DNA from 4 places in the Serinicoccus marinus DSM 15273 genome. Region 3 is predicted to be linked to each of the others. Evidence: predicted binding sites of a transcription regulator. Region 3 holds the regulator's gene; each other region holds the start of a gene.

Region 1 (7,524 bases), 910 kb from region 3:
GCCGGTCGGCCAGCCCGCGGTATGCGCCCGCGCCGCCCCTGCCGGTCTTCTTCGCCTTGGCGTCGGCCTTGGCCCGCTCCCGCTGCTCGGTCATGAGCGTGCGGAAGCCGTCCTCGTCGACGCTCAGCCCCTGCTCGGAGGCCATCTCCAGGGTGAGGTCGATGGGGAAGCCGTAGGTGTCGTGCAGCGCGAACGCCTCGGAGCCGGCGAGCCGGGTCGAGCCCGCCTCCTTCGCCCGGGCGACCGCACCGTCGAGGATGCTCGTGCCGCTGGCGAGGGTGCGGCGGAAGGCCTCCTCCTCGGCATACGCGACCTCGCTGATCCGACCCCACTGCTCCTCGAGCTCGGGGTAGGACGCCTTCATGACGTCCTTGCTCACCGGCAGCAGGTGCGGCAGCGCAGGCTCGTCGACCCCGAGCAGCCGCATCGAGCGCACCGCGCGGCGCAGCAGGCGGCGCAGGACATACCCCCGGCCCTCGTTGCCCGGCACCACGCCGTCGCCCATGAGCATGAGCCCGGAGCGCACGTGGTCGGCGACGACGCGGAAGCGCACGTCGTCCTCGTGGTCCTCGCCGTAGGTCCGGCCGGCGAGCTCCTCGGCGCGCTCGATGACCGGGTAGACCTCGTCGATCTCGTAGAGGTTGTCCACGCCCTGCAGCAGGTAGGCGACCCGCTCCAGGCCCATCCCGGTGTCGATGTTCTTGCTCGGCAGTTCGCCGGCGACGTCGAAGTCGGTCTTGGAGCGCACCTCGGTGAGCTCCTCCTGCATGAAGACGAGGTTCCAGATCTCCAGGAAACGGTCCTCGTCGACGACCGGGCCGCCGTCAGGGCCGAACTCCGGGCCGCGGTCGACGTAGATCTCGCTGCACGGGCCGCCCGGTCCGGGGACGCCGGTGTGCCAGTAGTTGTCCTCCAGCCCCCGCTCCTGGATCCGCTCCGGCGGCAGGCCGGCGACGCGCTCCCAGAGCTCGCGCGCCTCGTCGTCGCCCTTGAGCACGGTGACCCAGATGGACTCGGGGTCGAAGCCCAGGCAGCCCTCGTGCTGCGACCCGGTGACGAACTCCCAGGCGTAGGAGATCGCCCCCTCCTTGAAGTAGTCGCCGAAGGAGAAGTTGCCGTTCATCTGGAAGAACGTGCCGTGCCGGGTGGTCTTGCCGACCTCCTCGATGTCGAGGGTGCGCACGCACTTCTGCACGCTCGTCGCACGGTCCCACGGCGGGGTCTGCTGACCGGTGAGGTAGGGGATGAAGGGGACCATCCCGGCGACCGTGAACAGCAGCGTCGGGTCCTGGCTGACCAACGAGGCGCTGGGCACCACCGCGTGGCCCTTGCTCTCGAAGAACGACAGCCAGCGGCGGCGGATCTCGGCGGTTTCCATGGTCTCCTCACGAGGCGGATCGGGACTGATCCACTCTAGATCACCGGCGCCACCCGGTATGCCCTCACTCCCCGCCGCGGAGGCGCCCGCGGATGACCCGGCGCAGCTCGGCCCAGCGCGGGCCCAGGCGCTCCTCCCAGCCCCGGTTGGTGGGCCGGTAGTAGTCGGCGTCGGCCGCGGCGAGGTCGTCGGGGAGGAACTGCTGCTCCCCCACCCCGGCGGGCTCGTCGTGGGTGTAGCGGTAGCCCTCGCCGTGACCGAGCCGCGTGGCCCCGGCATACCCCGTGCCCCGCAGGTGCGGCGGGACCGGGCCGCCCTTGCCGGCCCGGACGTCGGCGATCGCGGCGTTGACCGCGGCGTAGGCGGCGTTGGACTTCGGCGCCACGGCGTTGTGCACGACCGCCTGCGCGAGGATGATCCGGGCCTCCGGCATACCGATCTGGGCGACGGCGTGCAGCGCGGCGACCGCGGTCTGCAGCGCCGTCGGGTCGGCCATGCCGACGTCCTCACTGGCCGCGATGACGATGCGGCGGGCGATGAACCGGGGGTCCTCGCCGGCCTCCAGCTGGCGGGCGAGGTAGTGCAGCGCCGCGTCGACGTCGGAGCCGCGCATCGACTTGATGAAGGCGCTGGCGACGTCGTAGTGCTGGTCGCCGGCCCGGTCGTAGCGCACCGCGGCCTGGGCCATCGCCTGCTCGACCTGGGCGAGCGTGATCTCGGTGACCTCGTCCTCGCGCCCGGCGGCCCGCTCGTCCGCGGCGACCCCGGCGGCCGCCTCCAGCGTGGTCAGCGCCCGGCGGGCGTCGCCGCCGGCCATCCGGACCACGTGCTCGGTCGCCTCCTCGCCCAGGGTGTGCGCCCCGGCCAGGCCGCGCTCGTCGGTCAGCGCGCGGGCGACGACGCCGCGCACGTCGTCGTCGTCGAGCGAGGTCAGGGTGACGAGCACCGAGCGGGACAGCAGCGGGGCGATGATCGAGAAGGACGGGTTCTCCGTGGTGGCGGCGACGAGGATGACGGTGCGGTTCTCCACACCGGGCAGCAGCGCGTCCTGCTGGGCCTTGGTGAAGCGGTGGATCTCGTCGAGGAAGAGGACCGTCTGCCGGCCGTGCAGCGAGCGCTCGCGGACCGCCTGGTCCATGACGGCGCGCACGTCCTTGACCCCGGCGGTGACCGCCGAGAGCTCGACGAAGGTGCGGTCGGCGGCGTGCGCGACGAGGTGCGCCAAGGTGGTCTTGCCCGTCCCCGGCGGGCCCCACAGGATCGCCGAGAGCGGGCCGGCCGCTCCCCCACCACCCTCGATGAGCCGCCGCAGCGGTGAGCCGGGCCGCAGCGCCTCCCGCTGACCGACGACCTCCTCCAGCGTGCGAGGCCGCATCCGCACCGCGAGTGGGGCGACGAGCGCACCGCCGGCGTCCCCGGCCGCGGCGCTCTGGGTGGAGGTGAACAGGTCGGACACGGATGTCAGGCTAACGCCGTGGACCGACTGACCCGGCACGCCGACCTGCTGGCGCTCTCCGGGGGCGACCCGTGGGTGCGCTGGGCGTTGCCGGACCCGCTCGCGGGTGAGGTGTGGGTGCACGAGGACGTGGCGCTCGTGCAGCGGCTCGGCGAGCGGACCGGCTTCTGGGTCGCGCCGCTGTCGTCGGGTATGCCTGATGCCGGCGCCGACCCTCGGGAGGGCTCCCGGGTCCGGGCCGCCCTGACCCAGCTGCGCGACGGGGGTCACCTGCGGCGGCTGGCCGCACGGGCGGTGTCGGTGCCGCAGGAGCACGCGGCCGTGGCGCACGAGGTGCTGGACCTCGGCGGCGGGGGCGACTGGGAGTGGATGTGGACGCAGGAGCCACCCGAGGTCGACGTCCGCGAGCACGACGTCATACCCCTGGACGACGCGGCTGACGCGGCTGAGCTGGAGTCGTTCACGCGTGCCCACAACCCGCGGGTCTGGACCGAGATCGGCACCGGGCGGGTGCACCGGTGGGTCGGGCTGCGCGACCGCACCGGGGCGCTGGTGGCGGTCGGCGGTGCGGAGCGCGAGGCCACGGGCATACCCCACCTGGCCGGGATCGTCACCGCCACCGACCGTCGCGGCGCCGGGCTCGCGCGGGTCGTCAGCGCCGCGCTGACGCGGTGGGCGGTGGCCGAGCACGGCGTCTGCACGCTCGGCGTCTTCAGCGACAACGACGCCGCCCGGCGACTGTATGCGCGGCTCGGCTATCGCACCGCCCGCGCCTGGCACTCACGCATGCTCGCCCGTGGCGACTGACCCATGACGCCCAGTGGGCCACTCCGGTGTCCCGAGAGGCCTCTGACGTGCCCCGGAGTGGGCCACTCGGCACATGTCCTGGAGACCTCGCCCTGCTCAGGGGTGGCTGACGCCCACGACGCGGGTGACGATCTGGTCGACGGACTCCCCGGCAGTGATGCGCTCCTCCTCGACGAAAGGCAGCGGCTGCCAGCCGTGGTACCACCCGGCCATCTCCTCGACCCCGAACTCCCTGGCCTGCGGCCTGGTCGCGTGCCGGCGCACCATCTCCTCGAAGGCGAGGTCGAAGGCGAAGAACCGGGCGTCCCCGGCGTGCGTGGCCGACCGCTGGAGCATCGGCCCGTAGGTCGTGGCATCGAGGATGCCGTCGAGCACGACGTGGTGCCCGCGGTCGAGGCAATGACGGGCGGCGACCTCGAGCAGCTCGGCGTGCGCCACGCCCTCACCGGTGCGCTCGCGATAGACGACCCGCCGGAAGTGGTCCTGCTGGAGGATCGCCGTCGGGTGCGGCGCGAGGACCTCCTGGAGCCGACGCGCCACCGTGCTCTTCCCGGACCCGGAGTTGCCGCGGAGCACGATGAGCATGGTCGCCACCGTAGCGACGACGGGTCGGCCCCTTCTTGACAATCGTACATGTGTTCGATACCTTGAGGGTAGGAAACACAGACCACCGGAGGGGGTGGGGGACGTGGACGGCAGCCCGAGCAGCCAGGTGGAGCCGGCGAGTGGGGACGAGATCCGGGCGCTCACCAAGCGCCTCGCCGTGCCACGACCGGACTGCGGCGACGCCGAGCGACTGGAGCTCGTGCGGGCACTGGAGGACCTCACCCGGTCCGCTGCTGCCGCGCACGCCGTGCTGAGCGACGAGTTCGACCGCTCGCAGCGAGCCCGGCAGGAGGCGGAGGGCGTCCCGGCTGCCCGCGTCGGCACCGGCGTGGCCGACGACCTGGCTCTCGCTGGCAAGGTGTCCCCCGCACGCTCCTCGAACCGGCTCACCTGCTCGCGCGCCCTCACCCGGGAGATGCCGCAGACCCTGGCCGCCCTGCGCGAGGGGGTCATCGACGCGCACCAGGCCGAGGTCGTCACGCGCGCCACCGCCTGCCTCTCCGTAGAGGACCGCTCCCTCGTCGACGAGCGCCTGGCCGGTCGACTCTCCGGGTTGTCCACCAAGCAGCTCCGCGACGCCGTGACCGCCCTGGTCTACGACCTCGACCCGCAGGCCCACGTGCGTCGCGCCGCCCGGGCCGCGGAGGACGCCTACGTCGCGATGCGTCCGGCGCCGGACGTCATGTGCGTCATCTCCGCGATGCTCCCCGCCGCGCAGGGCGTGGCCGTGCATGCCGCGCTCAAGAAGCACGCGGAGGGCCTGCGAGCCTCCGGCGATCCTCGCAGCCAGGGCAAGATCATGGCTGACACCCTCTATGCCAACGTCACGGGGCGCGACCCCGTCACCCTGCCGGACATCGACCTCAGCCTCGTCATGACGGATGCCTCGCTGATGGCGGGCGACACCGTCGCGGCCTTCCTCGACGGCTACGGGCCCGTCCCGGCGCAGAGCGCCCGGGACCTGATGACGCCTCGCCGCGCTGTCGACACCGGAGAGCTGGCCTCGACATCGGATCCCGCCCATGGGGTACCGAGCTCTTCGGCAGAGGCGGAGCCGCAGACGCCAGCCGCCCGTGAGACCAGCTCTGCGGACCGGGCCGGCACCGGGGGCAGCGGAGGCACCTGCCGCGTGCCCTGCGGGGGCGCGCTGCGTCCGCTGGGCCTGCGGCCTGTCGCACGGTCCGGCGGTGCCGCCTCGCCCAGCGAGAGGATCAGCCACCGGCGCCTCGCCCACCCCAGATCCGGACGAACTCCACGAGGCGCGGGTCTTCGTCCGGCGGCTGTACGCCGACCCGGTGACCGGCGAGGTCTTCGCCCGCGACTCACGCCGACGCTTCTTCAGCGCCGCCCAGCGCGCGCTAGTGATCAGCCGCGACCGCTACTGCCGCACCCCGTGGTGCGGGGCTCCGATCCGGCACATCGACCACCGGGTGCGCCACCGTGACGGCGGGCGCACCAGCCCCGGCAACGCCCAGGGACTGTGCCAACGCTGCAACCAGGGCCGAGAAACGCCCCCGGCAGACCGCCGTGCCGCCCTCGCTCTACCTTCGCGCCAGCGCGGTCCTGCCCGGAGCGCGAGACGTCGGCTGCCCGCCGACCAGGGGTCCCGCTCGGACCGCTGACACCTGCGAGACCGCGCCCGCCCCTGCAGCCGACAGACCGCCGGTCGGGCTCGGTCCTCCGGTGGTGCGACAACCCGGCGCCGGCACAGGAGCCGCCTGACTCCCGCATCGACCTCCCCGGTCACACACGTAGACCGTGCCGGGGAGGCCGATGCGGGTGACGAGCGCGCGACCGCGACCGCCGCCAGCACCGCGGAGGAGGCCGATGCCCGTTCCAATGCGCTACTGCGTGGCGTCGGCGGTCGCCGAGCCCTGCGCGTCCGGGCCCGCCTCGGCCTTCGGCTCGGGACGGGCGTCCACGCCCGCCTCCTTGCGCTGCTCGGGCGTGATCGGGGCGGGGGCCGCGGTCAGCGGGTCGAAGCCGCCGCCGGACTTGGGGAAGGCGATGACGTCGCGGATCGAGTCGGTGCCGGCCAGCAGCGCCACGATCCGGTCCCAGCCGAAGGCGATGCCGCCGTGCGGGGGCGCGCCGTACTTGAACGCCTCGAGCAGGAAGCCGAACTTCTCCTCCGCCTGCTCGGCCGACAGCCCCATGATCGAGAAGACTCGCTCCTGCACGTCCCGCCGGTGGATACGGATCGACCCGCCACCGATCTCGTTGCCGTTGCACACGAGGTCGTAGGCGTAGGCCAGCGCGGACCCGGGGTCGGACTCCAGCGTGTCGAGGAACTCCGCCTTGGGCGAGGTGAAGGCGTGGTGCACCGCCGTCCAGGCGCCACCGCCGACGGCCACGTCACCCGCGGCCACGGCCTCGGAGGCGGGCTCGAAGAGCGGCGCGTCGACCACCCACAGGAAGCTCCAGGCGCTCTCGTCGATGAGGTCGCATCGCTGCGCGATCTCCTGCCGCGCCGCCCCGAGCAGCGCCCGCGACGACTTCGTGCCGCCGGCGGCGAAGAAGACACAGTCGCCCGGCTGCGCGCCGACGTGCGCCGCCAGCCCGTCGCGCTCGGCGTCGGAGAGGTTCTTGGCGACGGGTCCGCCCAACGAGCCGTCCTCGCCGACGGTGACGTAAGCCAGGCCCTTGGCGCCGCGCTGCTTGGCCCACTCCTGCCACGCGTCGAACTGACGCCGCGGTTGGCTGCCGCCGCCGGGCATGACGACGGCGCCGACGTAGTCGGCCTGGAACACCCGGAACGAGGTGTCCGCGAAGTAGTCGGTGCACTCGGTGAGCTCCACCTCGAAGCGCAGGTCCGGCTTGTCCGAGCCGTAGCGGCGCATGGCCTCGGCATACGTCATCCGCGGGAAGGGCGTGCTCAGCTCGACCCCGATGGTGCGCCACACGGCGGCGGCGATCGCCTCGCCGAGCTCGATGACGTCGTCCTGCTCGACGAAGCTCATCTCGACGTCGAGCTGGGTGAACTCCGGCTGGCGGTCAGCGCGGAAGTCCTCGTCGCGGTAGCACCGCGCGATCTGGTAGTAGCGCTCCATCCCGGCGACCATGAGCAGCTGCTTGAACAGCTGCGGGCTCTGCGGCAGGGCGTACCAGCTGCCCGGCTGGAGCCGCGCGGGCACGAGGAAGTCACGCGCGCCCTCCGGGGTGGACCGGGTGAGCGTCGGGGTCTCGACCTCGACGAAGTCACGCTCGGCGAGCAGCGTGCGGGCGGCGGCGTTGACCTTCGACCTCAACCTGAGGTTCTGCCCGGCGGTCCCGGCTC
Region 2 (7,524 bases), 170 kb from region 3:
CTTCAAGGGACCCAAGTGGGTGGTCGAGGCGACCTACCACCGTGAGCCGCAGCAGGGATGGTGGGAGTCGCACGGCTACCACCCGCGTGGCCGGGTGGCCCGGGAGGAACGCTTCGCGCACCAGGACTGAACGGGGGCTGGGATGTGGCTGACGACCCCGGGCGGCGCCGACCGAGCGGACTACACGACGACGAGCACGATCTCGGTGCCGGTCGGCACCTCCTCGCCGGGCTCGACCGACTGCTCCCGCACGGTGCCGAAGAACCCTCCGCGCACGTCCTCCCGTCGCACGACCAGGCCGAGCTCGGCGAGCTCCTCCTCGGCGGCGGAGAACTGACGCCCGACGACCTGCGGGACGGTGACCAGCTCGGGTCCCTGGGAGAGGGTGATCGTCACCGTGCTCCCGCGCTCCACCTGCCCGGCCGAGGGTGACTGGCTGACCACGGATCCCTCCGGGACCTCGTCGTCGAAGGCCTGCTCCGGTGACACGGTCACGCTGAGGCCCGCCTCGCGCAGGGCGGACACCGCCTCCTCCTCGGTCCGGCCGGTCACCTCGGGCACCTCGACCGGCGCCGGACCGTCGCTGATCACCACGTCCACGGCAGCACCGGGGGGCAGGGGGTCGCCGGCCGCGGGCGAGGTGCGCAGGACCCGACCCTCCGGCTCGGACTCGTGGTGCTCCCGGCTCTGCTCGCCGAGCTCGAGGTTCGCGGCGACGAGCGCCTCCGTGGCGGACTCCAGGGTGAGGCCGGCCAGCGGTGGCACGTCGTAGCGCTCCGGGCCCTGCGAGACCACGAGCGGCACGTCCGTGCCGTGCCGCACCTGGGTGCCGGGCTCCTGCTCGGCGGAGATCACCGTCCCGGACGGCACGTCCTCGGAGTAGGCGTAGCTGATGACCGGGTCCAGCTGCTCGGCGTCGAGCAGCGAGCGTGCCTCGTCCTCCGGGAGGTCGACCACCTGCGGCATGGCCGAGTGGACGCCGGGGCCCTCCAGCAGCCACCAGGCGGCATACCCGCCGCCGCCGAGGAGCAGCAGGAACAGCAGCGCCAGGACGACCCCGCCCCGACGCCGGGGTCGCGCGCGCTCCTCGCGCGGCGTCCTGGCATCCGCCCGCCTCGGCGTCGGCGTGCGGTTGCCGGTCGTGCGGGCGTAGTGCCCCTCGCCCTGGGCGGCGGCCAACGGCAGCTTCGTGGTCGAGCCGGCGCCACCACCGACCACCTGGGTCAGGTCCCCGGCGCCCGACCCGGCGGCCGGTGCCTGCGGCGCTGCGGGGACCCGGTCCAGCTCGGTGTCGGAGAGCTCGCGGACGACGGCCCGCAGCTGCACCAGGAGCGCCGACGCATCCTGGGGGCGGTCCGCCGGGTCGGTGGCGGCGACCCGCAGGATCAGCTCCTCCACCGGCTCGGGCAGGCCGGGCACGACGTCGCCGGCCCGCGGCACCGCGCCGTGCACGTGCTCGTAGGCGACCCGCAGCGGATCGCCGCCGGGGAAGGCCTTGCGCCCGGTGACCAGCTCGAAGAGCAGCAAGCCGACGGCATACACGTCGGCCCGGGCGTCGACGGCCCCGTGCTCCACCTGCTCCGGCGCGAGATAGGCGGCGGTGCCCCACAGCATCTCGGTGGTCGCCCGCTGGCCGGCCGCCGAGACCGCCCGGGCGAGACCGAAGTCCGCGACCTTGACCCCGCTCTCGCGGCCACCGGCCAGCAGGACGTTCTCGGGCTTGATGTCGCGGTGGACGAGCCCGTGCCGGTGGGCCTCCGCGAGCGCCTCGGCCACCGGGAGCAGGAGCGCCATGGCCCGTCGCGTCGACAGCGGTGCGTGGTCGCTGACGACGTCGCGCAGCGTCGGCCCCTCGACGAGCTCCATGGCGAGGAAGACGAGGTCCCCGTCCTCACCCTGGTCGTAGACCCCGACCACGTGCGGGTGGGAGAGCCGGGCGGCGGCGCGTGCCTCGGCGACGAAGCGCCGGACGAAGGAGTCGTCATCGGCCAGGTCCGGGCGCATCACCTTGAGCGCCACCGGCCGGTCCAGCCGCAGGTCCCGGGCCCGGTAGACCGTCGCCATCCCCCCGCGGGCGAGCTCGGCCTCCACCTGGTAACGACCGTCGATGACGCGGTCGTGGAGGGTGGGGGTCGGGGCACTCACGTGCCGAGTCTACGGAGCGGGGCGGCCGGACCGTGGGACGTGACCGGCCCGGGTATGCCGCCCTCGGGGGCGTTCAGAGGGTCGTCTGGAAGTACGTGATGTTGCGGACGTACTGCCGGGTGTCGGCGAACAGACCGTGCTGGCGCACGCTCGCCAGGCCCTGGTAGTAGCCGCCGATCGCCTCGTCGGTGGTGTCGGCGGACCGCAGGAGGGTGCGCATGATGACGACACCGGCGGTCACGTTGTCCTCCGGGTCGAGCAGGTTGAGCTCGCGCCCCACCAGGCCGGAGGCCCACTGCCCGGAGCTGGGGATCACCTGCATCGCACCGATCGCGTTGGCCGGCGAGACGGCCCGGTGGTTCCAGCCCGACTCCTGGTAGGACAGGGCCAGCATGAGGGTCGGGTCGACCCCGTGGCGCTCGCTCGTCCGCACGATGAGCTCGCGCACGGCCGCGCGGCTCGGGACCTCCGTGCCCGCCAGGTAGTCGCGGTTGGCGGCGGCCGACCGGGCGATCCCGTCGCCGTAGCGGTAGTGCAGGAAGGTGTCCGGCACCGCCTCGCCGGCGCGGTGGTCACCGATGGTCGTCTCGTCGTAGGGCCGGTCGAGGGGCTCGGGGCGGCTGCGGTCCGCCTCCGGTGCCGCGCCGCCCAGCCTGAGCTCCTGACCGGGGTAGATGAGGCGGGTGTCCTGCAGGTCGTTGGCGCGGGCGATGTCGGCCACGCTCACCCCGTGCCGGGCGGCGATGTCGGTGAGGGTGTCACCGCCGCGGACCGTGACCGTGCCGCCGGAGGAGGCGCCGCCGGAGGAGGCGCTGCCGCCCTTCTCGCTCCCGGACGAGGGTGCCGGGGCCGACGCGGCGGGTGCGACGTCGGTGTCTCCGCCGACCGGTATGCGCAGCCGGGCGCCGGGCATGATCCAGCGGCCGCCGTCGGGCAGGGAGTTGGCACGGACGAGCGCGCGCGGGCTCACGTCGTAGCGGGCCGCGATGTCGTAGACCGTGTCGCCTGCAGTCACGGTATGGGTGGTCTCCCGCGTCGCCTGGAGGACGGCGAGGGGAGCGGTGGCGTGCACGCCGGTGGGCGCGACGTAGGCGTGGGTGGGCAGGTCTCCGGGCGGCAGTGCGGCGAAGAGAGGGCTCACGTCGTGCTCCTCCGAGAGTGGCGGGTGAGGGGGCAGGGACTCCTGTGGCCGTCGTGGTCGACGGGGACATGGTGACCAGTGGGGCACGAGGGACAGTACCCGGCCGCGGCCGATCACGCCACTGTCCCGGCGTGTCGCTGCATATGGTTGACTGGCCCTGTGCTAAGTGACACCGATGTAGTTCCAGAGTGGCTGACTGTCCCGGACGTGATGGAGCGCACCGGCGCGACGCTGCAGGCGGTGCGGCGGTGGCTGCAGGAGCGGGACGTGGTGGGGGTGCGTCGCGGCCCGGACCGGGTGGTGATGATCCCCGCCACCTTCTTCGTCGACGACGGTCCGCTGCCGACGTTGCGCGGCACCATCACGGTGCTCGGCGACGGCGGGCACAGCGACGAGGAGATCGTCGCCTGGCTCCACGCCCCGGACGACACGCTGCCGGGCGGCAGCGCGATCGCCTCCCTGCACGCCGGGGCGAAGACCGAGGTGCGACGCCGCGCCCAGGAGGAGGCCTTCTAGGTCCGTCGGGGAGAGCCGGTCAGACGGCGCGGTCGGTGCACACGCCGACGAGGTCGCGCAGCGCCTGCGTGCCCTCGTCGGTGAGGCCGGGGGTCTGGTCGAGGGCCTGCAGCGCCCGGTCGGCGCCGTCGCTGATGAGCTCCTCGGTGCGCTGCAGGGCGGTGGACCGGACGAGCACCTCGCGCAGGGACTGCACCGCTTCTTCGTCGAGGTCCGGGTCGCCGAGGGAAGCCTCGACCAGGGCGACCCCGTCGGGATCGGCGTGGGCGAGGGCATACGCGACGAGCACGGTGTGCTTGCCCTCGCGGAGGTCGTCACCGGCGGGCTTGCCGGTCTGCCCGGGGTCGCCGAAGACGCCGAGGACGTCGTCGCGGAGCTGGAAGGCCTCGCCGAGCGCAGCCCCGTAGCGGGCCAGGCCCGCGCGGGTCACCGCGGAGGCGCCGGCGGCGTCCGCGCCGATGAGAAGGGGCTGCGACGGAGTAGCGGGCGCTCTTGTGCCGGATGACGGTGCGGCACCGCTCCAGCCGTGCGGCGAGATCGAGGTCGCGCCACCCGCGTGCCCCCTCGAGGATGTCGAGGAACTGGCCGCCCATGAGCTGGGTGCGCATCCGGTCGAACTCGGGCCGGGCGCGCTGCAGGGCGGCGGCCGGCAGCCCGCTCGTCGCGAAGGCCTCGTCGGTCCAGTTGAGACAGAGGTCGCCGGCCAGGATCGCCGCCGCGTGACCGAAGCGCTGCGCGTCCCCGGACCACTCCTGCTGCTGGTGCCACGTGCCGAAGGTGCGGTGCGCCGCGGGCCGGCCACGGCGCAGGTCGCTGTTGTCCATGACGTCGTCGTGCAGGAGCGCTGCCGCCTGGAAGATCTCCATCGCGCTGGCGGCGCGGACCACCCCGGGGCCGTCCGGCTGCCCCAGGGCGCGCCATCCCCAGTAGAGGAACGCCGCCCGGAGCCGTTTCCCGCCGGAGAGGAGGTCGGCGACGGCGTCCACCAGGGGGGTCATCGGGGGGCCGAGCCCGGCGAGCACCTCGCGCTGCCGCACGAGGTGCTCGTCCAGGGCCTGCTGCACGCGGGGGCGGAGGTCCACGCCGTCCAGGACGTGCATCGCGAGTCCTCCTGTGCCTGACCGGGTGGCCGATGGGTGGGCCGGAAGGGCGGTAGGCCCGGCGGGTCGCCCTGCCCCCGAGCCTAGCCGCTGCGCCGGGCAGGTCCGGGTCGCCCCCTCCTACGACCCGGACCTGCCGACGGATCCATGGTGCTGCGGGTGCCCGGGTGGGCGCAGAAGTTGTCCACAAGCGCCACGGGGAGGGGTTGAGTCTGTCGGGGGCGAGTCGTACATTTGTCTCCGTGGATCGAACACAAGTTCGATCCACGGGTCGTCCCGTGACCGATCGGTCGCCCCGTCGTCCGCGAGGAGGAGCAGCATGAGCAGGAGCTATCAGGAGCTGGTCGAGGTGAGGACCGGCGCCGCGGGCGAGCACGGGATCCGGCTGGAGGGGGCCGTGGCGCCGGACCCCGACGGCGGGTGCCCGCAGGTCCCCACCGTCTTCCTCTGGCGGGGACGGGTGCACCTCGTGCGTGCGGTGCTGAGCCGATGGACCCAGCGGGTGCCGTGGTGGCGTGGCGAGGACGGGCGGGAGGACGCCCGGGCCTCGGCGGACCCGGCGGGTGGGAGCACCGGCGCGACAGAGCTGGAGCGGGTGGTCTGGCGGGTGGAGGCCGGTGCCGGGAAGGCGTCCGGGACGGGGGTCTACGACCTGGTGCAGGGCGGCCGGTGGTGGCTGGAACGGGTCGCCGACTGACGAGGCCGGCGGAGCCAGGAGCGCGCGACGAGGGCACGAGCACGACGAAGCACGAACGACGCAGCCAGACGACGAAGCCAGACGACGAAGGACGACGGAGAGGACGACGAGATGACGGTCATCGAGACGGGGGTCACGGCCGGGGCCGTGCTGGACCTGCTGGAGCGCTCGCGGGGGGTGCTCCTGGAGGCGTGCCACAGCGGCACCGCCGCCGAGCGCTACACCTGTGCCCACCTGGCCGCGCTGCGGGCCGGGGCGGCGTTGCTGGCCGCCCGCACGACACCGGTGCCGCGCAGCCGCCCGCGCAGCGTCTGGGAGGTGCTGCCCTCGGTCGCGCCGGAGCTGACCGAGTGGGCCGCGTTCTTCGCCGCGTCCGGTCGGCGACGGGTCGCCCTGGAGCGTGGTGCCGGCAGCGTCACCGCCCGGGACGCCGACGACCTGGTCCGGGCGGGGGAGCGCTTCCTGGAGCTGGTGCGGGCCTCGCTGCACCTGCCGTGCGAGGCGCCGGTGCACGCCGAGCTGGTCCCGCTGGGTCACGGGTGAGCCCGGTGGCCGGAGCCGGTGACGACTTCGTCCATCTCCACGTCGCCTCCAGCGCCTCGATGCGCTACGGCGCGTCCCACCCGGCCGAGCTGGTGGCCCGGGCCGCCGAGCTGGGGCAGTCGGCGTTGGCGCTGACCGACCGTGACGGCCTCTACGGCGCGGTGCGCTTCGTCCGGGCCTGCGGCGAGGCCGGGATCGCGCCGGTGCTGGGGGTGGACCTCGCCCTGGCGGGTTCGCCACCCGGGCCGGGAGGACAGACCCGCCACCCCGGCGTCGACCGCAGCCCGTTCGTCACCGGGCTCCGGGAGCAGGAGCAGCATGAACGGCGGGTGGCACCCGGCCGCGGCTGGGGCGAGGGACCAGATGCCCGGCCGGAGCGCCGGGGCCCCCGCAGTCCGGTCAAGGGCGGGACGCTGGTCGACGACCAGCAGCCGAGGGTGGTGCTCCTCGCACGCGGCCAGCGCGGTGGCGCCGAGGCAGGGGCGGGGTGGGCCAGGCTGTGCCGTCTGGTCACCCAGACGCATCTGTCGGGCGAACGCTCCGTGCCCCGGGTCACGCCCGAGCTGATCGCCCGGGCGGCGGCCGCCACGGCCGGGGTGGCCCCCGTCGTGCTGCTGCTCGGCCCGGACTCCGACGTGGGCAGGGCGCTGCTGGCGCGCCGCCGGGACCTGGCCAGGCAGCTGCTCACGGGGTGGGCCCGGCTGCTCCCACCGGGGGCGGTGCGGGTCGAGGTGGTCTGCCACGGCGGCCCCGACGGCACGCCGGGCAGCCTGGCGCACGCCACGGCCACCTGGGCGCTGGCCCGCGAGGCGGGCATTCCCGCGGTGCTCACGGCCGCGGTGCGGCACGCCCGTCCCGACCAGGCCAGGGTGGTGGACGTGCTCGACGCCGCCCGGCGGCGGGTGGCGCTCGACGAGCGCCACCTGGACCGGGTCAGCAGCGCCGGTCACCTGGCGACGACCGCCACCATGCACGGGCTGGCCCGCCAGCTCGAGCACGCCGCCGGGCCGGGGGCCCGCGCCGAGGAGCTGCTGCGGGAGACGCTGGAGCTGGCCGCGGCCTGCCACCAGGACGCCCGGTCCGACCTCGGCATCGGAGCGGTCCATCTGCCCGAGCCCGAGGTGCTGGGGGTGCAGGGCGTCGGGCAGGCCCACCAGGTCCTCACCGAGCGCTGCACGCAGGCCGTCACCACGCGCTATCCCGGTGCGGGGGCCTCGTCCCGGCGCAGGATCCACGAGCGGCTCGAGGACGAGCTGGGTGTCATCGCCGGCCTGGGCTACCCGACCTACTTCCTCACGGTCGCCCAGGTGTGCGACCTGATCCGGGACAACGGCGTGCGGGTGGCCGCCCGCGGGTCGGGGGCCGGGAGCCTGGTCACCTAC
Region 3 (7,524 bases):
CTCGACCGTAATCCTCACCTGCGACACACCACCGCACTAGGGTGTCTGCCGTGAACTGGGACCCCGTGACCGCAGTCCTCTTCGACCTGGACGGCGTACTGACGCCGACGGCCGACGTGCACATGCGCGCGTGGGAGGTGATGTTCACCCGGCTCCTGGAGCGCCAGCCCGTCCCGCAGGAGCCCTACACCGACCAGGACTACTTCGCCTACATCGACGGCAAGCCGCGCTACGAGGGGGTCCAGGACTTCCTCGACGCCCGGGGCATCGACCTGCCCCAGGGTGAGCCGAGCGACCCGCCGGAGCTCATGACCGTGTGCGGGCTCGGCAACCGCAAGAACGAGATCTTCAACGAGGTGCTGGCCGAGGAGGGGATCGCTCCCTACCCCGGCTCGCTGCAGCTCCTCGACGAGCTGGCTCGCCGGGAGATCGCGATGGCCGTCGTCTCCTCCTCCAAGAACGCCCCGTCCGTCCTCGCCACCGCGGGCATCGCCGACCGCTTCCCGGTCGTCGTCGACGGGTCGGTGGCCGCGCGCGAGCAGCTGCCGGGCAAGCCCGCGCCTGACACGTTCTGGTATGCCGCCCGCCAGCTCGGTCACGAGCCGGCCGGGTGCGTCGTGGTCGAGGACGCCGTCTCCGGCGTGCGGGCGGGCGCGGCCGGCGGGTTTCACCGCGTCGTGGGGGTTGATCGCGGCGCCGGCCACGCCACGCTGCTGGAGGCCGGCGCCGACGAGGTCGTGCCCGACCTCGCCGACCTGATCTGACCGCTCGCTCCCCCGCCGAGAGGACCCCCTGCCGATGGCTGCCATGTCCCACCACCGCCCCCCGGCCCCGGTCGACCCGCTCGACCGGACCCGCTTCCCCGCCCGACCGTGGGAGCTGGCGGAGACCGCCTACGAGGGCGCTGACATCGGCGTGACCGAGACGCTCTTCGCCGTCTCCAACGGCTACCTCGGGCTCCGCGGCAACGTCGAGGAGGGTCGCGACACCTACGCCCACGGCACCTTCGTCAACGGCTTCCACGAGACCTGGCCGATCCGGCACGCCGAGGAGGCCTTCGGGCTCGCCCGCGTCGGGCAGACCATCGTCAACGTCCCGGACCCGAAGACCATCAAGCTCTACGTCGACGACGAGCCGCTGCTCGTCTCGACCGCGGACCTGGAGCACTACGAGCGGACCCTCGACTTCCGGGCCGGGCTGCTGCGCCGCTCGGTCGTGTGGCGCACCAGCGCCGGCAAACGGGTCAAGATCACCTCCTCCCGGATGGCCAGCGTGGTCGAGCGGCACCTGGCCGTCATGACCTTCGAGGTCGAGATGCTCGACGGTCACGCCGCCCTCGACATCTCCAGCCAGATCCTCAACCGCCAGGACGGCTCGGACGAGTACCACGTCACCAGCGCCGCCATGGGCGAGGGCGTCGACCCGCGCACGGCCGAGTCCTTCGAGCACCGGGTGCTCGACCCGGTGCTCGCCGACACCAGCGGGGCCCGGCTGCTGCTGGGCTACCGCTGCCACAACTCCGGCATGACCCTGGCGACGATGGCGCACCACTTCGTCGAGACCGACAACACCTGGACCGAGCAGACCTCGGTCACCGGCGACCTGGCCAAGCACGTCATCCGGGTCGAGGCTGCCGAGGGCCGCCCGGTGCGGCTGGAGAAGCTCGTCGCGGTGCATACCTCCCGCGGCGTCCCGCCCCGCGAGCTCGCCGACCGGTGCTCGCGCACGCTGGACCGCGCCACCCAGCGTGGGGTGCCGGCGCTGCAGCAGGAGCAGGCCGGGGTCTGGGCACGCTTCTGGGAGGAGTCGGACGTCGAGCTGCCGGAGCAGCCCGAGCTGCAGCAGGCCGTCCGGTGGAACCTCTACCAGCTCGGGCAGGCCTCGCTCCGGGCCGGCTCGCACGGCATCGCGGCCAAGGGGCTCACCGGCTCCGGCTACGGCGGCCACTACTTCTGGGACACCGAGTGCTACGTCCTGCCCTTCCTCGTCTACACCCACCCGCAGGCCGCCCGCAACGCGCTGCGGTTCCGGCACGGGATGCTCGAGGCGGCGCGCCGCAGGGCCGCCGAGATGGCGCAGTACGGCGCCCTGTTCCCCTGGCGCACCATCAACGGCGAGGAGGCCTCGGCCTACTTCGCCGCGGGCACGGCGCAGTACCACATCAACGCCGACGTGGCCTACGCGCTGATGAAGTATGCCCGCGCCACCGGCGACGACCAGTTCCTCCTCGACCAGGGTGTCGACATCCTCGTCGAGACGGCGCGGCTGTGGGCCGATCTCGGCTTCTGGCAGACCAACGGCAGCCGGCAGTTCCACATCCACGCCGTGACCGGTCCGGACGAGTACACGACGATCGTCAACGACAACCTCTTCACCAACGTCATGGCCCAGCTCAACCTGCGGGCCGCGGTGGAGGCGGTGCGCCGGCTCCAGGTCGCCGACCCGTGCCAGTTCGCCCGCGCCGTGGCGCGCCTCGACCTGGGCGACTACGAGGTCGAGTCGTGGCAACGGGCGGCCGATGGCATGCACATCCCGTTCGACGAGGAGACCGGCGTCCACCCGCAGGACAGCCACTTCCTCGAGCGCGAGGTCTGGGACCTCGACGCGACCCCCGCGGACAAGCGGCCGCTGCTCCTCAACTACCACCCGCTGGTCATCTACCGCTACCAGGTGCTCAAGCAGGCGGACGTCGTCCTCGCCCTCTACCTCGCCGGCGACGCGTTCACCGCGGAGGAGAAGCTCACCGACTTCGCCTACTACGACCCCATCACCACGGGCGACTCCACCCTCTCCGCGGTCGTGCAGTCGATCGTCGCGGCCGAGGTGGGCTACCACGACCTCGCGCTGCGCTACTTCTACGCCGCCCTCTTCGTCGACCTGGACGACCGCCACGGCAACGCGAGCGACGGGGTCCACGTCGCCTCGACGGGCGGCGTGTGGAGCGCGCTGGCCGCCGGCTTCGGGGGCATGCGCGACCACGGTGGCGTCCTGTCGCTCGACCCGCGGCTCCCGGCCTCGTGGCCCGGGCTCACGTGGCGTATGCGGTGGCACGGCTCCCGCCTGCGCGTCACCGTCGAGCAGGAGCAGGTCCGGCTCATCGTCGAGGTGGGCGACCCCGTCATACTCGAGGTCCGCGGCGAGCAGGTGCAGGTGGCCGACGAGGAGGTCACCGTCCCCCTGGACGGCCACGGGTTGCGACGTGACGGCGCCCCCACCTCGGAGGCGGTGTCCACCGCCAGCATCCCGACCGACCGCAGCAAGGGTATGCCGGGCCGGCCCACCGGCGTGGTCCCGCACAGCTGGCCGGAGGAGGAGTGGGACTCCACCGGGCCGGTCCCCCGCGTCCGCGTGGGCTCAGAACCCGAGGCTCCGGGCCGCACGACGGAGTGACTCGGCTCCGGCCTCCAGCCCGGCCTGCTCCTCCCGGGAGAGGGTGGGCGCCAGCGGGCGCTCGGCGCCCCCGGCGCCCACGACGGTCGGGATCGACAGGCAGACGTCCTCCAGCCCCAGCGTCCCGGAGAGCAGGGTGGAGACCGGCAGCACCTGCCGCTCGTCCCGCAGCACGGACCCGATGATCCGGCTGGCCGAGGCGCCGATGGCGTAGTTGGTCGCCCCCTTGCCGGCGATGATCTCGTACGCGGCGTGCACCACGTCGTGGGCCATCTGCTCGCGCTGCTCGGCGGTGGTGAGCTCGGTGATCGGCACGGCGCCGACCGTCGCGCTGCTCCACAGCGGGACCTCGGAGTCCCCGTGCTCGCCGACGATGTAGGCATGCACGCTCTGCACCGCCACGTCGCAGGCCTGAGCCACCAGCCCGCGCAGCCGGGCGGAGTCGAGGACGGTGCCGGAGCCGAACAGCCGGGCCGGGGGCAGGTCGGTGACCTTCTGCGCGACGTAGGTGATGACGTCCACGGGGTTGGTCACCATGACGAAGGTCGCATCCGGTGCCGCCTCCACCAGGCGCGGCATGAGATCGACCATGAGCCGGGTCGTGGAGGCGGCCAGGTCGAGCCGGCTCTGGCCGGGCTGCTGCTTGGCGCCGGCGGTCACGGCCACGACGTCGGCGCCGGCGCACACCGAGACGTCCTCTGACCCGTCGACGTGCGCCGCCGGCATGAACTGCAGGCCCTGTCGCAGGTCGAGCGTCTCCGCCCGGACCTTCTCCGCGTCGATGTCGTGCAGGACGACGTGCCGGGCGACCCCCCTCAGGAGGAGCGCGTAGGCGAGGGTCGAACCGACCGAGCCCGCTCCGACGATGGCCACCTTGGGTCCCGAGATGCTGTCCGTCACCGGTCCATTATGGCAGTCCCGGGCCGTCGGCGCCGTCGCGGGATTGGCCCTGCAGCCCGGGGTGTGGTCGACTACCGGACATGAGTGAGCCCACCGACCTCCCCTTCCAGGACGACGAGCGTCGGCCGGAGTCCGTCTACGAGGGTGAGCGACCGGTGGAGAACCGAGCGGACCGTGGCGGTGCCGATCCGGCACCTCGGCAGGACGACCCGCAGGCGACCAATGGCGGATCGACCCCAGGCACCACCCGCCTCGGCCAGCTGTCCGAGCCCGAGGAGACGGAGACCGACGTGCTCGCCGCCCGGGTCACCGGGCCGGAGGACCACGGGGGCATGACCCGCCTCTGGCGCGCCACCATGGACCTGCCGCACTGGTGGTTCGTGGCCGTCGGCGACGCCGGGTCCGAGTCCCCCGCCGCCGCGCAGATCGATGGCCAGATGATGCTGCTGACCTTCACCAGCGCCGAGCGCGCCCGGCACTTCGCCGTGCAGAACGAGATGGTCGCGCCGGAAGAGGACCTCCGGGCGATCGCCCTGACTCCGCAGGAGCTCGTGGACACCGCGCGGGCCTACCAGGACGCCGGCATCGCGGGCCTGATGTTCGACCCGCACCTGTCGGGCTACTTCATGCCGACCGACCAGCTCGGCATCGTCTGGGACGCCGTGCACGAGGCCGGCCCGCAGACCGACTGAGCCGCAGGCTCACCACAGCTCGCGCCGGTCTCCCCTCCGGTCAGCGCCCGGGGATGACGAGCTGCTGACCCGCCGCCACCGACGTGGTGCTCAGGCTGTTGGCCCGCTGGATGCTGGTGATCGCCTGGCTCAGCGGCACCTCCGGCAACTCCTGCGCCGCGATCTCGGACAGCGTGCTGCCCTCCTCCACCACGATCGAGGAGCTGGCGCCGGCCGGTCCGAGCAGCCCGAGCATGGACCATGCCACGAGCGCGACCACGAGGCTCGTCGTCGTAGTCAGCGCCAGCCGGCCCCGCCGCGTCAGCCGCAGGTGTCGAGCCGGCTCCACACGCCGTGCCCGTGCACTCCGGAACTGCGACCCGTCGCCGGAGCGGCCGCGGGCCGACGGCGTCGGCACCAGCCGCAAGTGACCTCGGGCCGCCCCACGCGGACGCGGGACCGGCAGCGGGCTCAGGATGTCGTGCGCGATGGCGGTGCTCATGCTGTTCACCTTCCTCGTGGCGGTGCGGGTCGGACGCGTGTCCGATCGCACGTCTGTTTCATTGATAGCACATGCGTCCGACGCTGTCGACACGCCACCCGAACAGGTGTTTGCCTTGGCCTGGCGCCGGGCGTAGCCTGTGCTCATGTCAGGAACTCAAGCACCCACCACTGACATACCCTCTGACCAGGCATGATGCCGAGACGCCGGGGCACAGCACCACAGCAGCCGCGGCGCGACGAGGGTGGGGCCCGCACGAGGGGATGGAGATCATGGCCACAATCCACGAGATGCCGGATCGCGACGGTGGCGCCGCGCTGACCAACCGTCAGCGCCGGGTCCTCGACGTCATCCGCGACTCGGTCGACCACCGGGGTTACCCGCCGAGCCTGCGGGAGATCGGTGACGCCGTCGGCCTCACCTCACCCAGCTCGGTGGCCCACCAGCTCAAGACGCTCGAGCGCAAGGGCTACCTGCGCCGCGACCCGCACCGCCCGCGGGCGATCGAGGTCGTGCACCCGGGCAGCGAGGGCTCGGGATACCGGCGCCGCGACGCCGAGGCCGGCCCGACACCCACCGAGGTCCACGACGAGACCGGCATCGGTGACGCCCGCCCCCAGCCGTCCTACGTCCCCATGGTCGGCCGCATCGCGGCGGGCGGCCCGATCCTCGCCGAGGAGGCCGTCGAGGACGTCTTCCCGCTCCCGCGGCAGATCGTGGGCGACGGGGAGCTGTTCCTGCTCAAGGTCGTGGGCGACTCCATGATCGACGCCGCGATCTGCGACGGCGACTGGGTCGTCGTGCGCCGCCAGCCCACGGCGGTCAACGGGGAGATCGTCGCCGCGATGCTCGACAACGAGGCCACCGTCAAGACCTACCGCCACCGGGACGGCAAGACCTGGCTCATCCCCCACAACCCTTCCTACGAGCCGATCGACGGCGATCACGCCGTGATCCTCGGCAAGGTCACCGCGGTCCTGCGTCGGGTCTGAGGCCACCTCCCCGACGCGACCCCGGGTGCCACTGCACCGACGACCCCGACCGCGGCGTCGGTCCCCGGCCCCTCCATCCTCTCCGGGGCCGACGCCGCAACTCCTGCGCTCAGCCCGAGGGGGCCGGCCCCTCGTCCACGGAGTAGTAGTCGTAGAGCTGCTCCTCCTCGTCCTCGGTCAGGTGCCCGTCGCACGGGATGTCCGGTGCGTCCTTGATCATCGCGAGGGGGTAGGGCACCTGGATGCGGCCGCGCTGGATCGTGGCGTTGGACACCGGGCAGAAGACCTTGCGCCCGCCGAACCACCCGGTCCGGACCGACACCCACGCCGGGCTCCCCGTGCCGTTGTCGAGGTAGACCTGGCACATCCCGCCGACCTTGTGCCCGTCCTGGTCGACGACCTCGGCGTCGTACATCTCACCCAGCTGCTCGTAGGTGACCACAGCGACCTCCTCGCCGGCGGCCCGTCCGGACCGTCCTCGCCCAGCCTAACCACCGAGGTCGGCGACCAGCGCCGGCAGCACGTCACCGACCAGGGCATCGACCCCTACCGTCGTCTCGGCGTCGCCCCGCGTGCCGCCCCGGGTGACCACGGCGACGGGTATGCCCTCGCGCGCCGCTCGTCGGACGAACCGGTAGCCGCTCATCACCTGCAGCGAGGAGCCGAGCACGAGCAGGGTGCGGGCCTGCTCGACGAAGGTGTAGGCCCGCGCCACGACCTCCTTGTCCACCGAGCCGCCGAAGAAGACGACGTCGGGCTTGAGCCGGTCCTGCCCGCAGACCAGGCACCGGGGCGTGCGGAAGCGTTCCACCTGGGCCTCGGGCAGCGCGACGTCGCCGTCCGGGCGCACCGGCGAGGTGGCGTCGACCACGGCCAGGAACCCGGGGTTGGCCTCGGCGAGCCAGTCCTGCACCTGGGCGCGGGTCGTCACCTCCCCGCAGTCCAGGCACACCACGCTGGAGAGGGTGCCGTGCAGCTCCAGGACCCGTCGGCTGCCGGCCTGCTGGTGCAGCCCGTCGACGTTCTGCGTGATGACGTGACGGACCAGGCCAAGCCGCTCCAGGTCGGC
Region 4 (7,524 bases), 630 kb from region 3:
AGGTGCTGACCCCGGCCGACTACAGCAACCACATCGACAAGTGGGCCTTCACCGTGCCCTTCGTCTGCGGCGCGACCCACCTGGGCGAGGCGCTGCGCCGCATCACCGAGGGTGCGGCGATGATCCGGTCAAGGGGGAGGCCGGCACCGGCGACGTCTCCAACGCGACCACGCACATGCGCTCGATCCGGGCCGAGATCGCGCGGCTCACCTCGATGGCGCCGGACGAGCTGTACGTCGCGGCCAAGGAGCTGCAGGCGCCCTACGACCTGGTGCGCGAGGTGGCGGAGCAGGGCAAGCTCCCGGTCGTGCTCTTCACGGCCGGCGGCATCGCGACCCCCGCGGACGCCGCGATGATGATGCAGCTCGGCGCCGAGGGCGTCTTCGTCGGCTCGGGCATCTTCAAGTCGGGCAACCCCGGTCAGCGGGCCGCCGCCATCGTCAAGGCGACCACCTTCCACGACGACCCCGACACGCTCGCGGAGGTCTCCCGCGGCCTGGGCGAGGCCATGGTCGGCATCAACGTCGACGACATCCCGCAGCCGCACCGGCTGGCCGAGCGCGGCTGGTGAGCTGAGCCCGGGCGTTCAGGCGTCCCGGTATGCCTGTCGCGCCGCACCGGCCTGCCTCACCGCCCGTAGCACGAGGGCGACCAGCGCCACCAGCAGCGCGCCGCGCAGCAGCATGAGCACACGGCCCCGGTCCACCATGCCGGGATCGCCCACCTCGGCCCCGTCGAGCAGGTCGGCGGCGACGGAGATCTCGCCGACCGCGGCGCCGGTCCACCCGGGCTCGGCGACCAGCAGCTCCTGCGCTGCGCCGGAGTCGACGTCGACCGACCAGAGGTGGAGGCGGAGCGCTGCGGTCTCGGTGTCGTAGGTGGAGACCAGGATCCGGTCGGCGGCGAGCCATCCGAGCGGCTCGGCCATCCGTCCCGCACCGGCAGGCCTGTCGGTCGTCACGCTCAGGTCCAACGGGTCGGTCGACGTCACCGCCCCACCGTCGAGCGTGCTGACCTGCACGGACCCCGCGCCCCCCGTGACGACACGTCGCCCGTCCGGGCTGACGGCCGTCGGTCCCAGGTCCAGCCCCAGGTCGAGCCCCGTCGCCACGACCTGCATACCGTCCGCACTGCGCAGCTCGGCGCCGTCGCCGGTGGACACGAGCAGCCCGCCGTCCTGCGGTAGCGGGGCGATGCCCGTGGTGGCGGCGACCTCGGGCAGCCGCACCGGCTCGGTCCCCTCCGGCGCGTCAAGGTCGGCCCGACGCACGTCGTAGACCACCCGCGGAGGCGCGCCGTCCAGGTAGGAGTACCGGTGGGTGTCGTCCTCCACCAGGCCGACGAAGACCGACCGACCATCGCCCGACCACGCCAGGGGAGTGGTGGAGCGCCCGTCGGGCAGCGGCCAGGTGCGGACCGAGCCGTCCTCGAGGGACACCGTGGCGAGGTAGCCGTCGTTGCCGCGCCCACCGACCGCGACGCTGCGCCCGTCCGGTGACAGCAGCATGGGTCCGGGATCGCCCTGGTCGCTCCGCACGCTCGCGTCGTCGGCGGTGTCGAGCCGCCGGTAGGTTCCGCCGTCCGCCCCCACCGCGATCGCCTGCGGGTAGTCCATGAACTCCACCCCGTAGCCATGGGTGAAGCCCATGAGCGCCGGGCCCGCCGGGGACCGCTCCACGGTGGCGGGCAGGTGCGCGTAGGCGGGGAACGGGTCGGGCAGCGTCGACGGTGCCGCCCCGCCGGAGGGCGAGGGCGTCGGCCCGGAGAGCAGCAGCGGCAGCACGAGCAGCAGCGCCGCCACGACCGCGGCGAGGAGCAGCGCGCCGACCGGCCGGCGCGCTCGCGCCCCGCAGGACTGGCGGGCGGCACCTCGCGCAGGTCGGCCAGCAGCCCCCGGAGGGCGCGGAGGGCGCGGTCCTTGCGCGGGTCAGTCACGGTCATCGACAGCCTCCTTCATCCGGGCCAGCCTCCCACCGCGCGAGGTAGGCCCGGTGCCTCCACACACCTCAGTCTCCCGGGTCGGCCGGATCGTTCCCTGATGACCTGTTCCGGGACGACCTCGGTATACCCGCCAGGACCGGGCAGCGACCGCTCTACACTGCGGGCCGTGACCTCTGTGACCGTCGGCGTGCTCGCCGTCCAGGGCGACGTGCGCGAGCACCTCGCCGCGCTCCGGTCCGCCGGTGCCGACACCCGCGCGGTGCGGCGCCCGGCGGAGCTCGAGCAGGTCGACGGCCTGGTCGTCCCCGGCGGGGAGTCCACCACGATCGACCGCCTGTGCCGCATCTTCGGCCTGCACGAGCCGATCCGTGCCCGGATCGCCGGCGGTATGCCCGTCTACGGCTCGTGCGCCGGGATGATCCAGCTCGCCGACGAGATCCTCGACGGCCACCGGGAGCAGCAGACCTTCGGCGGCATCGACATGACGGTGCGGCGCAACGCCTTCGGCCGGCAGGTCGACAGCTTCGAGGCCGACCTGCACCTCTCCGGGCTGCGCGACCCGCAGCGCCCGGTCCGGGCCGTCTTCATCCGCGCGCCTGGGTCGAGCGCGTCGGCGACGGCGTGGAGGTCCTCGCCGCGACCGACGGTCATCCCGTGGCGGTCCGCCAGGGTGGCCTCCTCGCGACCAGCTTCCACCCCGAGGTGACCGGTGACCACCGGGTGCACGAGCTCTTCGTGCAGATGGTGCACGCTCAGCGCAGGTAGCGAGCCAGCCGATCCATCGTCGGTCTCGTGATGCCGCCGGTCCCGCCGAGGACGTACATCGACCGCGGCCGCAGGTGGCTCAGCGCCTGGTCGGCGCCGGCCGCGACGCGGTCACCCGGGGTCAGCACGAGCGGTGCGTCGTGACGGCCCGCCAGCGCGGCAGCCACGAGCGCGTCCGGGAAGTCGGTGCCGAGCGCCACGAAGGCCGGGTCGGGCCGCGCGGGAAGGTCGCCGCGATCCGGGCCGCGGTGCGGTAGCGGTCGTCCCCGGCCCAGCGCACGACGCCGCCGGAGGCATATTGCCGGGCCTGCCGCACGACGGTGTCGGTGACGGCGCCGTCGCCGCCGAGCACGACGATCTCGCGCGGCTGCAGGCGCCGCAGCGCGCGCGGATCGTGGTGCTCGGCAGACCTTCCGGTCGCGTCAGCAGCAGCGGTGCCTGCTGCCCGTTGGCGACCGCGGCCCCGGCGAGCGCGTCGGGGAAGTCGCGGCCGCTGGCCAGCAGCACCCGGTCCACCCGGCTCGGGTAGTAGCCCGCGAGCGCGGCGGCGGTGCCGTAGCGGTCGGTGCCCGCCACCCGGTCGACCCGGCCGGTGCGGGCATACCCGCGCAGGTCTCGCAGCACGCCACCCGAGACGGCGTCGGTGCCGCCGAGGACGACGAGCCGGTCGGGGCGGAGCCGCTCCAGGGCACGGGTCGTGGCGCCGGGCAGCCGGTCGTGGCGGGTCAGCAGCAGCGGGGCGTCGTAGACCCCGGCACGGGCCGACGCCGCCAGCGCGTCCGGGTAGTCCTGCCCGGAGACGACGTAGACGACGCCCACCCCGGGGCTCCACTGCTCGGCGACGCGCGCGGCGGTGCCGTAGCGGTCGGTGCCGCTGAGGCGCACCGGCTTCGTCGGGGTCGGCGCCGCCCCCGCGAAGGTGAAGTAGTCCGATGACAGTCCCTCGGACCACGTCGGCCAGTAGCGGGAGAGCATGAGGCCGGTCCCGGTGGCGTGCGCGTAGGTGTAGGCACCGCCGGAGGTGAAGCCCTCCACCCGGGCGGTGAGGATGCGGCCGCCCCACGCGCCGACCCCGTCCCGGGTGAGCACCTGGACCCGCTCGACGCGATGGATGCCGTAGCGCTGCTGCAGCGCGGTCCGGGGCAGCGATGCGCTCCACCGGTGCCGCGGGTTGGCCGGCGTCGCGTCGTAGGGGTCCTTCTGCGCGCGCAGGTAGTCGTGCCCGTTTCCGGCGGCGATGGTCTGGCCGCCGGTCGAGGCGGAGTACATCGTGGTCGCCAGCCGCCGGCCCTGCGGGAAGGCGAAGGTCAGCACCTCACCGGCGGTGTCGTCGACGGCGGCGTTGTTGGCGGAGTACTCGTAGGAGAGGAGGGAACCGTCGCCGCGGCGCACGCCACGACCGCGGTAGGCCTGGCACGCGGTGCTGTCGCAGATGTCGTAGTAGGAGGTGCTCGCGCTGCGGCGGGCGTAGGTGCGCGCGGCCACGGACTGCGCCCGCAGCGCCTCGGGGTGGAAGGACGGACCCATCTCGGCGGCCACGACCGAGCGCAGGTAGTGCTGCTCGGGCAGGTGGTTGACGGTGGCCAGGGCCGAGCTGCCGTGGTGGGTCGCGGTGAGGGCGCCGCGGTAGACCCGCCGGCTGCCGCCGGGCAGGTAAAGGTCGACCGTCCCCTCTTGCGCGGAGGAGAAGGTGACCGGGCAGCGGCGGGACATGCCCGAGGGCCACCAGGAGGACCAGGTGGAACCGTCATACCCCTCGAGCACGCAGGACGTCGCCGAGGAGGTCGTCGCGCGCACCCGCCACTGGCTGCGTCCGGAGGGCAGGGCGTAGGTGCGGCTGCCCGGTGCGGCAGAGACCCGCAGGCCGGAGCGGTGCGCCACCCGGGTGACCCCGTCGCCGTCGATGGTGATGCCCACCGAGATGTCCTGGGCGGACCAGGTCTCCAGCCGGGTGCCGGGGTAGTAGAAGTCGACGATCTCCTCGTGCGACAGGCCCTCGAGGCCCGCGCCGTGGGCCCCCCACTGCGACATGCCGATCCGGTGGCCGTAGCCGCCGCCGGTGATGTCGTAGCTGCCGTCGGCGGGCACCGGGTAGACCTCCGAGCCCGGCACCGGCGCCGGGAGCACGTCGTCGGTGGTGACGACCGTGGTCTCGCCCAGGTCCTCGGCGCTCTCCGGCTCGGGCGCGGCCTGCGCCTGCTGGGCCCAGGGGAGCGAGCTGCCGGACGCAGGGTCCGCGAGGTCGGGCTCGGGCGCTGCGGGGCTGGCGGACGCGGGGGCACCCGTGAGGGACACCACGAGTGCGAGCGCGAGCCCTGCGACGGAGGGACGTCGCACGATGACTCCTCGTCGAGTAGGGGTGGTCGAGCAGGGACCGGCCCGAGCCACCCTCCACTATGCGGCACCCGGGGGTGGTGGGACAAGAGTGAGGCGTGGGGTATGCCCGGCCCCGGGTCAGCCGGGCGGCAGCTGCATCAGCAGCAGGTCGGGGGCGCCCTCCGGCACCCAGTCCGGCCGGATCGCCCCGATCTGCGCGCCCGGATCTGCACCTCACGAGGGTCCCCCGGCATGCGGGTAGCCTAGGGCGTCGATCCCTGCCGCCGCGTCGAGGTCCCGAGGGACCTGTGCGAGCGGCATACCCCGAGACGACGGATGCGAGGACACCGGATGAGTGGTCACTCCAAGTGGGCGACGACCAAGCACAAGAAGGCCGCGATCGACGCCAAGCGCGGCAAGCTCTTCGCCAAGCTCATCAAGAACATCGAGGTCGCCGCGCGCATGGGTGGGGGAGACCCGACCGGCAACCCGACGCTCTACGACGCCATCCAGAAGGCCAAGAAGAGCTCGGTCCCCACGACAACATCGACCGGGCCGTCAAGCGCGGCTCCGGCGCGGAGGCGGGCGGCGCGAGCTACGAGGCCCTGGTCTACGAGGGGTATGCCCCCGGCGGGGTCGCGCTCTACATCGAGTGCCTCACCGACAACAAGAACCGCGCCGTCATGGAGGTGCGCACCGCGCTCACCCGCAACGGCGGCTCGATGGCCGACAGCGGCTCGGTGGCCTACCTCTTCGAGCGCAAGGGCCAGGTCGTGGTGCCCAAGGAGCAGGAGGGCGGCGAGACCGGCGAGGACGCGCTGCTCGAGATCGTGCTGGAGTCCGGGGCCGAGGAGGTCGAGGACCTCGGCGAGTCCTTCGAGGTCATCTCCGAGGCCGGTGACGTCGTGGCGGTGCGCACCGCGCTGCAGGAGGCGGGCATGGACTACGACTCGGCCGAGGTGACCTTCGTGCCGAGCATGCAGGTGCCGCTGGACGTCGACGGCGCCAAGAAGGTCATCCGGGTCGTGGACGCGCTCGAGGACTGCGACGACGTGCAGAACGTCTACTCCAACGCCGACATCTCCGACGAGGTCCTGGCGCAGCTCGACGAGGCCGAGTAGTCGCGAGCGGCGCGTGCTTGACTGCTCGGAGCAGAAAGGACCCGTGAGCGCAGCGAGGTCCACGCTGTCTCCGATGGTGTGTCGCGGCCGGGGAGCGGCGGCGAGGCTGTGTAGCGTGGAGTCCGAACATCTGTCCACACCTGCGGAACGGGAGCGGAATGCGCGTGCTCGGCGTCGACCCCGGCCTGACCCGGTGCGGTCTGGGGGTGGTCGAGGGGCTCCCCGGGCGCCAGCTGCGGCTCGTCGAGGTCGGTGTGGTGCGGACACCGCCGAGCGAGGACCCGGCGGAGCGGCTGCTCACCCTGCAGACCGAGCTGGACGAGTGGTTCGCCCGGACCCGCCCGGAGGCAGTGGCCGTGGAGCGGGTCTTCGCCAGCACGCGCAACAGCAGCATCATGGGCGTGGCGCAGGCCTCGGCGCTGCCGCTGCTGGCCGCAGCCCGGCTGGGGCTCCCGGTCGTGCTGCACACGCCGTCGGAGGTCAAGGCCGCGGTCACCGGCAACGGCCGGGCCGACAAGGGCCAGGTGACGCGCATGGTCACCCGGATCCTCACCCTGGAGCAGGCGCCCCGACCGGCCGACGCCGCCGACGCGCTGGCGCTGGCCATCTGCCACCTGTGGCGCGGGGGGTCGCAGGCTCGGCTGGAGGGTGAGGCCGGTGGCTCCGACCGCTTGAAGGACGCCGAGCGCGCAGCAGCCAGGGCGCGGCCCAACCGGCTGGCCCAGCTCCACGACGAGCACCGCACGGCGGCCCGGTCCGCTGCCGCCCGGGCCTCGGCCCGCGCTGGCGGTCGCGTCACCAGCACCGTCACCACCGCCACCAGCAGCAGGAGGAACCCCCGGTGATCGCCTCGGTCCGCGGCACGGTCCGCCACGTCGGCCTCGACCACCTCGTCGTCGAGGTCGGGGGCGTGGGGCTGCTCGTGCACACCACCCCCGAGACCGCCGCCGGGGCGAGCAGCGGCCAGGAGGTCTCGCTCGAGACGACCCTCGTCGTCCGCGAGGAGTCGCTGACGGTCTACGGCTTCGACGGCCCGGACGCCAAGGCGATCTTCGAGCGGGTGCAGACGGTCAGCGGCGTGGGGCCACGGCTCGCGCTGGCGATGCTCTCGGTCCACTCGCCCGACGACGTCCGCGCGGCGATCGCCCAGGGCGACCTCGTCGCGCTGACCAAGGTGCCCGGCATCGGCAAGAAGTCGGCCGAGCGGCTGGTGCTGGAGCTCAAGGACAAGATCCTGGCGGTCGGCGTCGACCCGGGTCTGCCGCAGCGGGCCGCCGGGACTGTCGCCTCCGCGGACGACGCCGTGCAGAGCCAGGTGCGGGAGGCGCTGCAGGGTCTCGGCTGGACGGCCAAGCAGGCCGACGGCGCGCTCGCCACCGTG

Evidence for each region. Region 3 encodes LexA, which represses DNA repair genes until DNA is damaged. Its sites were predicted from a motif close to TCGAACANNTGTTCGA; they were not measured.
Region 1: the regulator LexA is predicted to act here: its motif matches at 4,269-4,284, upstream of FU792_RS08765 (DUF222 domain-containing protein).
Region 2: the regulator LexA is predicted to act here: its motif matches at 5,150-5,165, upstream of FU792_RS05390 (DUF6504 family protein).
Region 4: the regulator LexA is predicted to act here: its motif matches at 6,266-6,281, upstream of ruvC (crossover junction endodeoxyribonuclease RuvC).

The regions. Positions count from the first base shown of each region.
Region 1 is NZ_CP043808.1:1,864,713-1,872,236, forward strand. It holds gene alaS (alanine--tRNA ligase) at 1-1,378, opposite strand, end outside; gene FU792_RS08750 (replication-associated recombination protein A) at 1,443-2,834, opposite strand; gene FU792_RS08755 (GNAT family N-acetyltransferase) at 2,853-3,641, shown strand; gene FU792_RS08760 (AAA family ATPase) at 3,738-4,226, opposite strand; gene FU792_RS08765 (DUF222 domain-containing protein) at 4,330-5,691, shown strand; gene FU792_RS19200 (hypothetical protein) at 5,678-5,869, shown strand; gene aspS (aspartate--tRNA ligase) at 6,092-7,524, opposite strand, start outside.
Region 2 is NZ_CP043808.1:1,132,718-1,140,241, forward strand. It holds gene FU792_RS05365 (molybdopterin-dependent oxidoreductase) at 1-130, shown strand, start outside; gene pknB (Stk1 family PASTA domain-containing Ser/Thr kinase) at 181-2,145, opposite strand; gene FU792_RS05375 (lytic transglycosylase) at 2,219-3,286, opposite strand; gene FU792_RS05380 (Rv2175c family DNA-binding protein) at 3,446-3,802, shown strand; gene FU792_RS19135 (polyprenyl synthetase family protein) at 3,822-4,232, opposite strand; gene FU792_RS05385 (polyprenyl synthetase family protein) at 4,117-4,902, opposite strand; gene FU792_RS05390 (DUF6504 family protein) at 5,222-5,599, shown strand; gene FU792_RS05395 (SAV_6107 family HEPN domain-containing protein) at 5,711-6,142, shown strand; gene FU792_RS05400 (DNA polymerase III subunit alpha) at 6,148-7,524, shown strand, end outside.
Region 3 is NZ_CP043808.1:958,774-966,297, reverse strand. It holds gene FU792_RS04655 (HAD family hydrolase) at 51-764, shown strand; gene FU792_RS04650 (glycoside hydrolase family 65 protein) at 799-3,390, shown strand; gene FU792_RS04645 (L-lactate dehydrogenase) at 3,355-4,290, opposite strand; gene FU792_RS04640 (hypothetical protein) at 4,371-4,982, shown strand; gene FU792_RS04635 (LysM peptidoglycan-binding domain-containing protein) at 5,023-5,463, opposite strand; gene lexA (transcriptional repressor LexA) at 5,736-6,455, shown strand; gene FU792_RS04625 (PRC-barrel domain-containing protein) at 6,565-6,897, opposite strand; gene FU792_RS04620 (NAD-dependent protein deacetylase) at 6,943-7,524, opposite strand, start outside.
Region 4 is NZ_CP043808.1:1,590,867-1,598,390, forward strand. It holds partial or broken gene pdxS (pyridoxal 5'-phosphate synthase lyase subunit PdxS) at 1-571, shown strand, start outside; gene FU792_RS07395 (WD40 repeat domain-containing protein) at 587-1,801, opposite strand; partial or broken gene pdxT (pyridoxal 5'-phosphate synthase glutaminase subunit PdxT) at 2,039-2,706, shown strand; gene FU792_RS16745 (cell wall-binding repeat-containing protein) at 2,694-2,906, opposite strand; gene FU792_RS07410 (SpoIID/LytB domain-containing protein) at 2,818-5,043, opposite strand; partial or broken gene FU792_RS07415 (YebC/PmpR family DNA-binding transcriptional regulator) at 5,374-6,143, shown strand; gene ruvC (crossover junction endodeoxyribonuclease RuvC) at 6,302-6,988, shown strand; gene ruvA (Holliday junction branch migration protein RuvA) at 6,985-7,524, shown strand, end outside.